One region of the Pseudomonas sp. 14P5.3.2 genome, then DNA from elsewhere that is predicted to be linked to it. Evidence: predicted binding sites of a transcription regulator. Region 1 holds the regulator's gene; each other region holds the start of a gene.
The links. The regulator FliA, encoded in region 1, starts transcription of late flagellar genes. The targets are predictions, from matches to a motif close to CTAAAGTTTNNNNNNNNNNNGCCGNTAA.
Positions count from the first base shown of each region.

Region 2: the regulator FliA is predicted to act here: its motif matches at 2,317-2,344, upstream of AC27VU_RS20370 (methyl-accepting chemotaxis protein).
Region 3: the regulator FliA is predicted to act here: its motif matches at 2,535-2,562, upstream of AC27VU_RS03900 (methyl-accepting chemotaxis protein).

Region 1 is NZ_JBYOKU010000021.1:80,600-85,630, reverse strand. It holds gene AC27VU_RS18000 (chemotaxis protein CheA) at 1-1,047, opposite strand, end outside; gene AC27VU_RS17995 (protein phosphatase CheZ) at 1,083-1,871, opposite strand; gene AC27VU_RS17990 (chemotaxis response regulator CheY) at 1,890-2,261, opposite strand; gene fliA (RNA polymerase sigma factor FliA) at 2,428-3,168, opposite strand; gene fleN (flagellar synthesis regulator FleN) at 3,165-3,995, opposite strand; gene flhF (flagellar biosynthesis GTPase FlhF) at 4,109-5,031, opposite strand, start outside.
Region 2 is NZ_JBYOKU010000027.1:58,769-63,799, forward strand. It holds partial or broken gene AC27VU_RS20360 (cache domain-containing protein) at 1-607, opposite strand, end outside; gene AC27VU_RS20365 (Na+/H+ antiporter family protein) at 875-2,194, shown strand; gene AC27VU_RS20370 (methyl-accepting chemotaxis protein) at 2,388-4,070, shown strand; gene AC27VU_RS20375 (LysR family transcriptional regulator) at 4,195-5,031, opposite strand, start outside.
Region 3 is NZ_JBYOKU010000003.1:196,441-201,471, reverse strand. It holds gene AC27VU_RS03920 (LysR substrate-binding domain-containing protein) at 1-658, shown strand, start outside; gene AC27VU_RS03915 (MmcQ/YjbR family DNA-binding protein) at 655-1,014, shown strand; gene AC27VU_RS03910 (DUF1294 domain-containing protein) at 1,130-1,558, opposite strand; gene AC27VU_RS03905 (undecaprenyl-diphosphate phosphatase) at 1,555-2,385, opposite strand; gene AC27VU_RS03900 (methyl-accepting chemotaxis protein) at 2,690-4,324, shown strand; gene pnuC (nicotinamide riboside transporter PnuC) at 4,473-5,031, shown strand, end outside.

The sequences.
Region 1 (5,031 bases):
AGCAGCGGCTGCCGGTTTTGGCGTTTCAGTTTTTGGCTCAGGCTTGGGCGCAGCTTTCGGCGCGGCGGCCGGAGCAGCAGCCGCCTTGGCAGCTGGCGCAGCGACTGTCGACGCGGTGCCAGCAGCAGCGGCGCCAACATCGGTGAACTTGCCTTTGCCGTGCAACTCGTCGAGCAGCGATTCGAATTCGTGATCGCTGATCAGATCACTGCCGGCAGCCGCAGCCACCGGAGCGGCTGGCGCAGCCGGTGCCGAGGCGATCGCCGACTCCAGCGCTTCCACGGCAAAATTGCCCTTGCCATGCAACTGATCGAGCAGTGCTTCGAATTCGTCGTCGGTGATGTCCGAGCTGTCACCGGCAGCCGGTGCCGCCGGAGCGGCCGCTGTCGGTGCCACGGCGTCTGGCGCGAACTGGCCCTTGCCGTGCAACTGATCGAGCAACGACTCGAATTCAGCGTCGGTAATTTCATCGCTCGCTGCCGTATCGGCAGTTGGCGCAGGTGCAGCAGCGGCCGGGGCTTCGGCTTCAGCCTTGACGGCGTTCAGCGAATCCAGCAGCTGTTCAAATTCGTTATCGGTGATGTCGCCGGAATCGCCTTCGACAACCAGCTCTTCGATCATCTCGGCCACTGGCGAAGCCGGGGCTTCGTCCGCCGATTGCGGTTCGGCCAGACGCGCCAGCGCGGCCAGCAGTTCCGGGGTTGCAGCAGTGATCGGTGCACGTTCACGGACTTCGCTGAACATGCTGTTCACCGCGTCCAGTGCTTCAAGCACCACGTCCATCAGTTCTGCATCAACGCGACGCTCACCCTTGCGCAGGATGTCGAACACGTTTTCGGCGATGTGACAGCACTCCACCAGCTCATTGAGCTGAAGGAAGCCGGCGCCCCCTTTTACAGTGTGGAAACCGCGAAAAATTGCGTTGAGCAGATCTGCGTCATCCGGGCGGCTTTCCAGCTCGACCAGTTGCTCGGACAGTTGCTCAAGAATCTCGCCGGCCTCAACCAGGAAATCCTGAAGGATCTCTTCATCGGCGCCGAAGCTCATTAATGGGGTGCTCCTACAGGTCTAAAAACCTAAACTCAAAATCCAAGGCTGGATAACAAATCGTCCACATCGTCCTGACCGGACACAACGTCTTCTCGTTTATCGGCATGAATCTGCGGACCTTCACCCTGCGAGAGATGTTTTTGTGGATCTTTTTCTGCAAGCATCGCAGCACGGTCGTGTTCGATGCCCGCAAAGCGGTCCACCTGACTGGCCATGAGTACGAGTTTGAGCAAATTGCTTTCGACTTCGGTGACCAACTGGGTCACACGCTTGATCACCTGACCGGTGAGGTCCTGGTAATCCTGAGCCAGCAGGATGTCGTTCAGGTTGCTCGACACCGCACGGTTGTCCGTGCTGCTGCGTGACAGAAAACCGTCGACCCGGCGCGCCAGTTCGCGGAACTCTTCAGCCCCGACTTCGCGACGCATGAAGCGCCCCCAATCGGTGCTCAAGGCCTGAGCTTCTTCAGCCAGGCCATTGACCACCGGCGTGGCGCTTTCCACCAGATCCATGGTGCGGTTGGCCGCGGCTTCGGTCAGCTTGACCACATAGCCCAAGCGTTCGGTGGCGTCGGTGATTTGCGACACTTCCTCGGCCTGCGGCATGTGCGGATCGATATGGAAGTTGACGATCGCACTGTGCAGTTCGCGTGTGAGCTTGCCCACTTCCTGATACAGGCCGCGGTCACGGGTCTGATTGAGCTCATGGATCAGTTGCACAGCGTCGCCGAACCTGCCTTTTTCAAGGCTTTCGACCAGTTCGACCGCGTGTTTTTTCAGGGTCGACTCGAAATCGCCCTGTGAAGATTCGTTATGCTCCATAGCTCCCCCGCGCGTTCATCAGCCGATGCGTTCGAAAATCTTCTCGATTTTGTCTTTCAACGCCTGAGCCGTGAAAGGTTTGACCACATAGCCGTTCACACCAGCCTGAGCAGCCTCGATGATTTGCTCGCGCTTGGCTTCAGCGGTCACCATCAGCACGGGCAGATGCTTGAGTTTTTCATCGGCACGCACGTGGCGCAGCAAGTCGATACCGGTCATGCCCGGCATGTTCCAGTCCGTTACCAGAAAGTCGATGCTGCCGCTGTTGAGCACCGGAATGGCGGTAGTGCCATCGTCGGCCTCGACGGTGTTGGTGAACCCAAGATCCCGCAGCAGGTTCTTGATGATCCGCCGCATCGTTGAGAAGTCATCAACGATGAGGATTTTCATGTCTTTGTTCAATTCGACCTCCAAGCAGTCTTAAACGCGCCCAGCACCTGGACGCGCCACTTCAATCAATCGGCGCAGCACTCGAAGACTGTCTGGAGCACAACAGAGCAAGACCGGTGCCGTTCATCACCGCACCAGCCTCGTTCGCAGTGTCCCCACACTGCCTTCAGCGCGCTCGCCACTCCCCCAAACGCCCCCGCAAACGGGCCGCGCACTGGCTGTGTAACTGGCTGACCCGCGATTCACTGACGCCAAGGACTTCACCGATCTCCTTGAGGTTCAGCTCTTCGTCGTAGTACAGCGCCAACACCAGTCGCTCACGCTCCGGCAAATTGGCAATCGCGTCCGCCAGCGCCGCCTGGAAGCGTTCATCTTCCAGATCGCGTGACGGCTCAAGATGAGCACTGGCGCCATCCTCGTGCAGCCCTTCGTGTTCGCCGTCCTGCAACAGGTCGTCGAAACTGAACAGCCGGCTGCCCAGGGTGTCATTCAAAATCCCGTAGTAATCGTCGAGACTCAATTGGAGTTCGGCCGCAACCTCGTGATCTTTAGCGTCACGGCCGGTTTTAGCTTCAATTGCGCGAATTGCGTCACTGACCATACGGGTGTTGCGGTGAACCGAGCGCGGTGCCCAATCCCCTTTGCGTACTTCGTCGAGCATCGCGCCGCGGATCCGGATGCCCGCGTACGTTTCGAAACTGGCGCCTTTGCTGGCGTCGTATTTGGTCGAGACTTCGAGCAGGCCGATCATCCCGGCCTGAATCAGGTCTTCAACCTGCACACTCGCCGGCAAGCGCGCCAGCAGGTGATAGGCAATGCGCTTGACCAGTGGCGCGTAACGCTCGATCAACTCGTACTGCGCGTCACGTGCCGACTTCTTGTAGTAGTTCATACCGCTGGCGGTCATAGCACAGGCCCTGCCGTTTGCTGCACGAGGCGCTCGACGAAAAACTCCAGGTGGCCACGCGGGTTGGCAGGCAGCGGCCAGGTATCGACCTTCTGCGCGATCGCCTTGAACGCCAGCGCGCACTTGGAACGCGGGAAGGCTTCATAGACCGCTCGCTGCTTCTGCACTGCCTTGCGCACGCTTTCGTCGTACGGCACCGCGCCGACGTATTGTAAGGCGACGTCGAGGAAGCGATCCGTGACCTTGGTCAACTTGGCGAACAGGTTGCGCCCTTCCTGCGGGCTCTGCGCCATGTTGGCCAGCACGCGGAAGCGGTTCATGCCGTAGTCGCGGTTGAGCAGTTTGATCAGCGCGTAGGCGTCGGTGATCGAGGTCGGCTCGTCGCAGACCACCAGCAACACTTCCTGCGCGGCGCGGACAAAACTGACTACCGAGTCACCAATACCCGCAGCGGTGTCGATCACCAGCACATCGAGGTTGTCGCCGATGTCGCTGAAGGCCTGAATCAGACCGGCGTGTTGTGCCGGGCTCAGGTGCACCATGCTCTGGGTGCCGGAAGCGGCCGGCACGATGCGGATCCCGCCGGGGCCCTGCAACAGCACGTCGCGCAGCTCACAGCGGCCTTCGATGACATCGGCCAAAGTGCGTTTGGGGGTCAGTCCCAGCAGAACGTCGACGTTCGCCAGCCCCAGATCGGCGTCCAGCAGCATGACCCGACGGCCAAGCTCTGCCAGCGCCAGAGACAAGTTCACTGACACGTTAGTCTTGCCGACGCCACCTTTGCCGCCGGTCACCGCGATCACCTGTACGGGATGCATGCTGCCCATGTTATTTCTTTACCTTGTCTTGCATAGACGGAGGCCACATTACTGGCTGCGCGTTCTCAACCGGAACAATGCATGGCAGACCATCGATGTAGGTACAAAAACTGTTCATTACCTCAGCCAACCTGCTTGGTCGGGCTGTGGTAGATATCAGCGAACATGTCAGCCATGGCTTCTTCGCTGGGTTCTTCCTGCATTTGCACGCTGACGGCGCGGCTGACCAATTGATGACGGCGCGGCAGATGCAGATCATCCGGAATCCGTGGGCCGTCGGTCAGGTAGGCGACCGGCAGTTCATGACTGATCGCCAGGCTCAACACTTCGCCAAGGCTGGCCGTCTCATCCAGTTTAGTCAGGATGCAGCCGGCAAGCCCGCAACGCTTGTAACTGTGATAAGCGGCGGTTAGAACCTGTTTCTGGCTGGTGGTTGCCAGCACCAGATAATTTTTTGAACGGATGCCACGCCCGGCCAGACTTTCCAGCTGCATGCGCAGTGCCGGATCGCTGGCCTGCAGGCCGGCGGTATCGATCAGCACCACGCGTTTGCGCAGCAGCGGGTCGAGTGCCTGCACCAGCGACTGGCCCGGATCGACGTGCGTAACCGGCACATTGAGAATCCGCCCCAGGGTCTTGAGTTGTTCCTGGGCGCCGATACGGAAACTGTCCATGCTGACCAGCGCGACATTCTGCGCGCCGTACTTGAGCACGTAACGCGCCGCGAGTTTGGCCAGGGTGGTGGTCTTGCCCATGCCGGCCGGGCCGACCATGGCAATCACCCCGCCCTCTTCCAGCGGCTCGACTTCTGGCACGGCAATCATTCGCGCCAGGTGCGCGAGCAGCATGCGCCAGGCCTGACGCGGTTCTTCGATGTCGGTGATCATCGCCAACAGGTCGCGCGACAACGGTCCGGACAGACCGATACGTTGCAGACGGCGATACAGATTGGCTTGTGCCGGACGGCTGCCTTGCAGCTGATTCCAGGCCAGGGTGCCGAGCTGCACTTCCATCAGCTCACGCAGACTGTTCAATTCGAAACGCA
Region 2 (5,031 bases), on a different contig from region 1:
CGAACAATTCATCCTTGCCATCCAGTGCGTTGGCTTCGAACACCAGCGACAGACCGAGCAGATCCGGGTTGGCTTGCAAGGCGGACTTGACTTGGCGGGTCATGTCTTCGCGCAGGTCGAAGGCGTCGAGGAAGCGCTTCTCGGCCTGTTCGCGCAGGAACAGCACCTGCCGCGAGAAACCGTGACCGTATTGATAGGCGTCCATGAACTGCTGGCGAATCCCGGCCGCCTGCACTTCGCCTTGGGATTCAATGCGCGCCTGGGCTGACTCGGTCAGCATCTCCATGCTCGAAGCTTTCACCAGCTCGGAGCTGTGCTCCATGCGATACAGCGAAAGACCCACCAGCAGGGTCACGATGCCCGCCAGGCACAGGCCGGCGAGCAGGGTGATTTTCCATTGAATGGAAAGTTGTCTGAGCGACATGGAGACGTCCTTATTCGATAAATATCTGAGACTTTGCACTGTAACGGCCGCGTTTCGGCTTTCTTTATTGTTCAGGCGCAATATGACCAATTGCCGCAGCTGAGTGACATTTAGGCCCCTGTGGCGAGGGAGCTTGCTCCCGCTGGGGTGCGTAGCGCCCCCAAACCCTGCTAATGCGGTCATTCAGGCATAACGCGTCTACCGAGTTTGCGACTGCTGCGCAGCCGAGCGGGAGCAAGCTCCCTCGCCACAGGGATCTCCTGCGCATCACCGGGTTCTGCATTGTCAGTTACATTTCAGTTCAGCCGCTCGCTTTGACACCGCCGCCACTCTGCGGCACAGTGCGCGCCCTTCTAATAAGACCCTCTTTGCAAATCCGCCGGTCAAGCGTTGGCGGACTCATCCTGTCTGGCGGTGATGATTTCATCGCAGTGTTTTTGAGGTAGTGAAATGAATGCAGTGATTGCTGCGGTCGGCGTCATGCTGATCCTCAGCCTGTCCCGCGTGCACGTGGTGATCGCCCTGATCGTCGGTGCGCTGGTCGGTGGCCTGACCGGTGGTCTGGGCATCGACGCCACACTCAAGGCGTTCAACAGCGGCCTGGGTGGCGGGGCGACGGTGGCGTTGTCCTACGCATTGCTCGGCGCTTTCGCCGTGGCGATTGCCAAGTCCGGACTGGCCCATGCGCTGGCCGACAAGGCCCTGGCGATGGTCGACCGCCAACACTCGACCGGCGGCGGCAGCGTCAAGTGGCTGCTGATCGGCCTGCTGTGGGTGGTGGCGATTGCCTCGCAGAACATCCTGCCGATCCACATTGCGTTCATCCCGCTGCTGGTGCCGCCGCTGCTCTATGTACTGACCAAGTTGCAGCTGGATCGCCGGCTCATCGCCTGCGTCATGACCTTCGGCCTGATCACCCCGTACATGGTGTTCCCGGTGGGTTTCGGCAACATCTTCCTCAACCAGATCCTGCTGGCCAACGTCAGCAAGGCCGGGGTCGATATCAGCCAGATCAACGTCATGCACGCCATGGCGATTCCGGCCCTGGGCATGGTCTTCGGCCTGTTGATGGCGGTGTTTTTCAGCTATCGGAAAAAGCGCGTTTACGATCTGGAGAAGATCGAGCAGGTCGAGCAAGTCAGCGTCGCCTACAACCCGAAGACCATTGGCATTGCCGGTCTGGCGATTGCCGCCGCGTTCATCATTCAGTTGCTGCTGGATTCGATGATTATCGGCGCACTGGCCGGGTTCCTGATCTTCTCGGCCTCGGGCATCGTCAAGTGGCGCGAGACCGATGACCTGTTCACCGAAGGCATGAAAATGATGGCGATGATCGGCTTCATCATGATCTCCGCCTCGGGGTTCGCCGAAGTGCTCAAGGCTACCGGCGAAGTGCGCTCGCTGGTCGAAAGTGCGGCGGCGTGGATCGATCACAGTCAGGCGATCGGCGCGCTGTTGATGCTGCTGGTGGGCCTGATGGTGACCATCGGTATCGGCTCGTCGTTCTCCACGGTGCCGATTCTGGCAGCGATTTTCGTGCCGCTGTGCGTGCAGCTGGGCTTCAGCCCGATGGCCATCGTGTGCATCGTCGGCACCGCGGGGGCGCTGGGCGACACCGGCTCGCCGGCCTCGGACTCGACACTGGGCCCGACCTCCGGGCTGAACGTCGATGGCCAGCATCACCACATCTGGGACACCGTGGTCCCGACCTTCCTGCACTACAACCTTCCGCTGCTGGCGTTTGGCTGGGTGGCCGCGATGGTGTTGTAAACGCTGAAACCTGTGGGAGCGGGCTTGCTCGCGAATGCGGTGTATCAGAAACATAAATGTTGACTGACACGACGCCTTCGCGAGCAAGCCCGCTCCCACAGGGGAATGCGGTGAATCCCCCGCTCAACTTTTGCTTGCGCGTGCCGTTAACGCCTTTAACCACGCCAATAAAACCAAAAGAGTGAGCCCCCCCATGCGCTTGAGTCTCAAGGCCAAAGTCCTGTCCCTTGCCGTCCTGCCGGTGCTGCTCTTTGCGCTGGTCATCAGCCTGACCACGCTGTTCATCCTCCAGCAACAGGCACACACCGAAGTCGAACAGACCCGCGAGCGCCTGCTCGCCGACGCCAAGGCCACGCTGCAAAGTTACGTCGCCGTGGCGATGACCACGATCAAGCCGCTGTACGACGCTGCCGCCCCCGGTGACAACGCGGCGCGGGCGCAGGCGATCAAGCTGCTGTCGGGCATCCGCTACGGCAAGGACGGCTATTTCTTCGGCTACGACTCCGAGACCGTGCGCCTGTTCAAGGCCAACGACCCCGAAGGCGTGGGCAAAAGTTTCAAGGACAACCGTGACCCGAATGGCGTCTACGTCAACCTCGGCCTGGTGAAAGTGGCGAAGGACGGCACCCACTATCTGCAATACAGCTCGCCGCTGCCGGGCAATGCCAACGTGCTGGTGCCAAAACTCGGCTACACCGAGTACCTGGCGAAATGGGACATGGCGGTCGGTACGTCGGTCAACCTCGACGGCATCGAAGCGCAAGTCGCGGTAGTGCAGGCGCAAGTGCAGGAGCGCATGGAGGGGGTGATCCTCAGCATCGTTGGTGTGGCGCTGGTGGTGTTGTTGGTGATTGCCATCGCCGGGATGCTGCTGGCCAATACCATTCTGCGGCCGCTGAACCTGATGAAAGCCAATCTCGACGACATCGCGGCGGGCGAGGGCGATCTGACCCGCCGGCTGAACATCACCAGCCAGGACGAACTCGGCGAACTGGCTGGCTCGTTCAACCGTTTCGTCGACAAGATCCACGGTCTGGTGCGGCAGATCACCGAGATGACCACGCAACTGACCGGCCTGGTGACCCAGGTTTCCGATCAGGCTCAGCGTTCCGATCAGGCGATGGAGCGTCAGCGCCACGAGACCGATCAGGTCGCCACGGCGATCAACGAGATGTCCGCCGCTGCTCAGGAAGTTGCCAAGAGCGCGCAGAACGCCGCCGTCGCCGCGCAGCAGACCGATGAAGAAGGCCAGAGCGCCAAACGCGTGGTGGCTGGCAGCATCAAACAGATTCATGCGCTGGTGGATGACATTCGCAGCAGCGGCGTGTCGCTCGACAGCCTGCAGCAGGACGTGTCGTCGATTGTCGGCGTGCTCGGGGTGATCCGCTCGATTGCCGAGCAGACTAACCTGCTGGCGCTGAACGCGGCGATTGAAGCGGCGCGCGCCGGGGAGGCCGGACGCGGCTTTGCGGTGGTGGCGGACGAAGTGCGGGCACTGGCCAGCCGCACGCAGATCAGCACCCAGGAAATTCAAGGCATGATCGATCGCCTGCAGGCCGGCACGCAGTCGGCGGTCGAGGCGATGCGCCGTTCCAGTGAAGCGGGCGATGGCACCTCGGCGCAGGCCAATCAGGCCGGCGCGTCGCTGGACGCGATGGCTGACCTGATCGCGACCATCAACTCGATGAACGCGCAGATCGCCAGCGCAGCCGAGGAACAAACCGCGGTGGCCGAAGAGATCAACCGCAGCGTGCATCAGATCGCGGTGGCGGTGGACAGCGTGGCGGATGAGACCCAGTTGGGCGCGCAGACTTCGCGCAGCCTGGCCGAACTTGGCCAGCGATTGGGCAAACTGGTGGGCCAGTTCCGTATTTAAGGTTGCTGCAAAAACTTTGTGGGAGCGGGCTTGCTCGCGAATGCGGTGTGTCAGATACAGAATCGTTGACTGACACGACGCCTTCGCGAGCAAGCCCGCTCCCACATTGGGTTTTGTGCAAGGCTCAGGGGCGGTCCCAGTACGGCACTTCGCCGAAGCACTCGACGAAGAAATCAATCACCGTCCGCACCTTCACCGACAGCCGCCGACTCCCCGGCCACAGCACCGCGATCTGCTGCGGTTCGAGGCTGTTCGACACCTGATAGTCCCCCAGCACCGGCACCAGCCTGCCTTCGCGCACCGCTTCACCAATCAGCCATGACGGAAACATCACTAACCCGAGGCCTTGCTCGGCCGCTTGGGTGAGGGTGTCGGCGTGGTTGCCGGTGATCGGGCCTTTGACCGAGTAGGGCGTCCAGTCGCCCTGATCCCGCCGGAAAAACCAGCGTTGCTGACCGGTCGCGCCTTTGTAGGCCAGGCATTGGTGCTGCGCCAGATCTTCCGGGTGTTGCGGTGTGCCGTGGCGCTTCAGATAAGTCGGGCTGGCCGCGACCTGGAAACGGTGCGGCGCGAGAATCCGCGCCTGCATGCTCGAGTCGTGCATCGGGCCGATGCGGAACAGCAGGTCGGCGCCTTCCTGCAACGGGTCGACGTAATGGTCAGTCTGCTGGATGTCCAGTTGCAGCTTCGAATAGCGCGCGCACAACTGACCGAGCCACGGCGTCAGATGGCGTTGGCCGAACACCACCGGCGCGTTGATCCGCACCAGCCCGGTGGGTTCGCTTTGCTGTTCCTGCAACGCCTGCTCGGCCTCTTCCAGTTGCACCAGCACCAGCCGCGCATGGTGGCCGAGCATGCGCCCGGCCTCGGTCGGCGTCACGGCGCGGGTGTGGCGGTAGAGCAGTTGCTGGTTCAGCGCCTGCTCCATCAACTGGATCTGCCGCGAGATCGAAGAGGGCGC
Region 3 (5,031 bases), on a different contig from region 1:
CAGCATGTCCAGCGAGCCGCGCGGCCGCTTGCGCGTGTCCTGCCCTACCGGTCTGGCGCGGGAAATGTTGCCGTGGGTGATCAGCGAATTTCTCGGCAAATTCCCTCAAGTGCAACTGGAAGTGGTACTGCTCAATCGTCGGGTGGATCTGGTCGCCGAAGGTTTCGACGTTGCGTTGCGTGTGCGCGAACTCGGTGATGAAGATCCGTTGCTGGTGACCCGGCGTCTGCGTCAGGCGCAAATGGTCGTGGTGGCCAGCCCGGCATTCGTCGAGGGCAAAACCATCGCCCACCCGCTGGATCTGAAGCATCTGCCGGTGCTTGGCGCACTGGAAGCCGATCGCATGGTGCATGTGCGCCTGCTGGACCAGCAAGGCAACAGCGTCGAGCTGAACATGGAGGCGCGACTGGGCATTGATGACTTCATCGTGCGCAAGGCCTGTGTGCTCGCCGGCCAGGGCTTCACCCTGCTGCCAATGATGTATTGCGAAGCTGACCTCGAGAGCGGCGCGCTGGTGCAACTGTTGCCCGAGTGGTCGTTGCCCGGCGGCTGGTTGCAGGCGGTGTATCCGCATCGGCGTGGCGTGATGCCGGCGGTGCGGGCGTGGATCGATCACCTGGTCGATTCGTTCAATGCGTGCGGGGAGCGTTTGTTATGAAACAGGGAAAGATGAACGAAGCGGACGTCGCCGCCTTCTGCCTGGCCTTGCCGGGCGCGCGGGAAGACTACAAATGGGGCGGCGTGCGGGTGTTTGCGATCGCCGGCAACAAGATGTTCGCCCTGCAAGGGCTGCGTGGGGACTCATTGGCGTTCAAGGTCGACAAGGATCTGTTTCTCGGCCATTGCGACCGCCCGGGCATTCATCCGGCGCCTTATCTGGCGCGGGCGCAGTGGATCATCATGCACCCGCCCTACCCGCTGGGTGCCGAGGAACTGCAGGGCTTGCTGCAGCGTTCACATCAGTTGGTGGTGAGCAAGTTGCCGAAGAAAACACAAATCGGATTACTGCTCTAAACCCGATCCTTGTAGGAGTGAGCCTGCTCGCGATAGCGGTGTATCAGTCGACATCTCTTTGACTGATGCGACGCCATCGCGAGCAGGCTCACTCCTACAGGGGATTTGTGGTGATTCAGAACAATGAAAGCAGGTTCGAACCCAGAAACAACTGGTCGATCCAGAACACCTGATGCAACACCACAATCACCCAGAACAGAATCTGATACGAAACCTTGCGCGTCTTGTGCCGAAACACCTGCTGAGCAATCAGAGCACCCGGCCAGCCACCCGCCAGCTCCACCGCGTGCAGTACGTTCTCCGGCGTTCGCCAGGCGTCGGCACGAGCTTTGCGTTTATCAGCCCAATACAGAAAGAACGCCAGCACGCTGACGATCCCATAGGCGGCCAGCGGCACCAGCGAGATTCCGCGCAGCCACATCGACACCGAACCGAACAGCGGTAGTGCGCAAACGATCAGGAGAACGATCAGTTTCAACTTGAGGTTCTGAATCCCACCACCGGATGGACGTCCTTCGGGGCGACGGGCGCGAGAATCACTCATGCCTTGGCCGCCGACCAGTCGACCCAGCCGAACTGCCAGGTCGCCAGAATCACCAGACCGAAAACGATCCGGTACCAGGCAAACGCTGCGTAACTGTGGCTGGCGATGAACTTGAGCAGACCGCGTACGGCAATCATGGCGAAGATGAACGCAGTGATGAAGCCGATGGCAAACACCGGGAAATCCGCCGGCACAAACAGGTGGCGATACTTGTAACCGGAGTACACCGCCGCACCGACCATGGTCGGCATGGCCAGGAAGAACGAGAACTCAGTCGCGGTCTTGCGCGACAGGCCAAACAGCAGGCCACCGATGATCGTCGAGCCGGAACGCGAAGTGCCGGGAATCATCGCCAGACATTGCGCGAAACCGACTTTCAGCGCGTCCTTCCAGGTGATCTCGTCCACGGTTTCGGCGTGCACTTCATGCTGCCTGCGTTCGGCCCACAACATGATCACGCCACCCACCACCAGCGCAGTCGCAACAGTGATCGGGTTGAACAGGTATTGGTGAATCAAATCGGCAAAAATCACCCCCAACACCACCGCCGGCAGAAACGCGATCAGCAGGTTGGCGGTGAAACGCCGCGCACTCGGCTGGGTCGGCAAGCCGATCACCACGTCGAGAATCTTGCGGCGAAACTCCCAGACCACCGCGAGGATCGCGCCGAGCTGAATAATGATGTTGAACGCCATGGCCCGTTCGCCGCCGAAGTCGAGCAAGTCGGCAACAATGATCTGGTGTCCGGTACTGGAAATGGGCAAAAACTCCGTCAGCCCCTCTACAACTCCAAGAATCAGCGCCTGCAAGGCGGTCCAAAGATCCATCAGTCCCCCAAAGAGCGATGCACGGCGGCATGCCCCGATAATATTTTTTTACGTTCACTGCGTTCAGCGTAGCTGTTGGTTGCTGTACCGATTCCGCGCACACAGGATCCACACGAGACGGTCAAAATTCCGTGAAATATCAACTTGGATTCAGGTTTTTACGCGCGGGGCCGAAATCCTAACAGACAAGCCTTAATAGTGCTGCGGCGTTATTCGACTTGGGTCGCGTATGCCCGATCACCCAAACGTGGTTGGATGCTGGCGTTGATTTATTACAAGAAAAAGAAATCGGAGTGACAGCGTTATGAACAGCTTGCGCAGTGTGTCGATCAGCCGACGCTTGTGGCTCATTTTGATTGTGGCAGTGGTCATGTTGTTGACCTTGGGCGTGTTGATGCTCAAGCAGATCCACGACGACCTGTATCACGCCAAGGCGCAGAAAACCCAGCATGTGGTGCAGACCGCCAGCGGCCTGCTGACCTACTACCACGACCTCGAAACTGCCGGTACCCTCACCCGCGACGCCGCACAGAAACAGGCGCTGACCGCCATTCGTGGTCTGCGCTACGACCAGAGCGACTACTTTTGGATCAACGACCTCACGCCTGTGATGGTCATGCACCCGACCAACCCCAAGCTCGAAGGCCAGAACCTCTCGGCGATCCGTGATCCGGACGGTTTCGCGGTGTTCAACGAAATGGTCGCAATCGCCAAAAGCAAGGGCGCCGGCATGGTCGATTACCGTTGGCCCAAGCCCGGCGCCAGCGAGCCGGTGGCGAAAACCTCTTACGTCAAACTGTTCGAGCCATGGGGCTGGGTGCTCGGCTCCGGCGTTTACATCGACGATGTGCAGGGCGAGTTCCAGGGTCAGGTGATCAAGGCTTCGGTGATAGGCCTGGTGATCGCCGTGATCATGGCCCTGCTGGTGATTTTGATTGCCCGCAGCATCGTGCGTCCGCTGCAGGAAACCGTGAACGCCATGGCCAACATCGCCAGCGGTGAAAGCGACCTGACTCGCAGTCTCGACACCCACGGCCAGGACGAAGTCACGCAACTGGCTCATCACTTCAACGCTTTTACCGCCAAGTTGCGCCGGGTGATTGGCGATTTGCAGATCTCGGCCAGTGCTCTGGGCCAGTCCTCAAGTGAACTGGGCAACGATGCCACCCAGGCCCAGCAACGCAGCCAGCAGCAATCGCAGCAGATGGAACTGGTGGCGACCGCGATCAACGAAGTCACCTACGGCGTGCAGGACGTAGCGAAGAATGCCGAACATGCTGCCGCTGAAATGCGCGATGCCGAAGCCCAGGCACAACAGGGCCAGATCAACATCGACGGCAGTCTGCAACAGATCGATAAACTGTCGGGGACCATTGATCAGGCGGTCGAGGTGATTCGCACCCTGGCGGCGGAAAGCACACAGATTGGCAGTGTGCTGGAGGTGATCCGATCGATTGCCGAGCAGACCAACCTGCTGGCACTCAACGCAGCCATCGAAGCGGCCCGCGCCGGTGAACAGGGCCGTGGCTTCGCGGTAGTGGCCGATGAAGTTCGGTTGTTGGCGCAGCGCACGCAAAAATCGACGGCGGAAATCCAGACCATGATCGAACGCCTGCAGAATCACTCCGAAGCGGCGGTGAAGGTCATTGGCGACAGCAGCAAGGCCTCGCAACTGACCATCGAACAGGCCGGCCTCGCCGGCGCCAGCCTCAACGCCATCGGCCAGGCGTTGCGTAATCTCAATGGCCTGAACGCCTCGATTGCCAGCGCCACACTGCAACAGGCGCATGTGGTCGAGGACATCAATCAGAATGTCACGCAGGCAGCCGGGCTGTCCCACAGCACAGCGCTGGCGGCGGAACAGTCGAGCGCGGCAAGCGTGAAGCTTGGGCAATTGAGCGAGCAGCTGAACCAGCTTCTGCGGCAATTCCGCGTCTAACAGCGCCCCCCTGTAGGAGTGAGCCTGCTCGCGATAGCGTCGTATCAGTCAACCAAGAGTGGCTGACCCACCGCCATCGCGAGCAGGCTCACTCCTACAGATTTTTGGGTACAATCCGCTCCCTCCTCAATTCCCCCAAGGAACCCCCATGTCCGGGCTTGAACTGTTTGCCGCCGCCCTCGGTGTGATCGCCGTCTGGCTGACGGTCAAACAGAATCCGTGGTGCTGGCCGATCGGCCTGGTCATGGTGCTGCTGTACAGCTGGATCTTCTATGACGTGAAGCTGTACTCGGACATGTTGCTGCAAGTGATCTACGCCGCGCTGCAAGTCTACGGCTGGTGGCAATGGACACGCGCCGGGACGATGCATGACGGGCGCGATGTCACCCGTCTGGACCGGCGCTCGATCCTGCTCGGTCTGAGTGTCGGAGCGCTCGGCAGTCTGCTGCTCGGCGCAGCCATGGCACACTGGACCGACGCGGCGCAGCCGTGGCTCGACGCCGCGCTGACGGCCTTCAGCCTGGTCGCACAACTCTGGATGGCGCAGAAACGCTTGCAATGCTGGGCGCTGTGGTTCGTGCTGGACGTGATTTTCGTCGGTCTGTTTGTTTACAAGGGTCTTTACCTCACTGCGGCGCTCTACGCCCTGTTCACCTTGATTGCCGTGCAAGGTTGGCGTGAGTGGCGCGCCGATCCGGCGTTGCAGC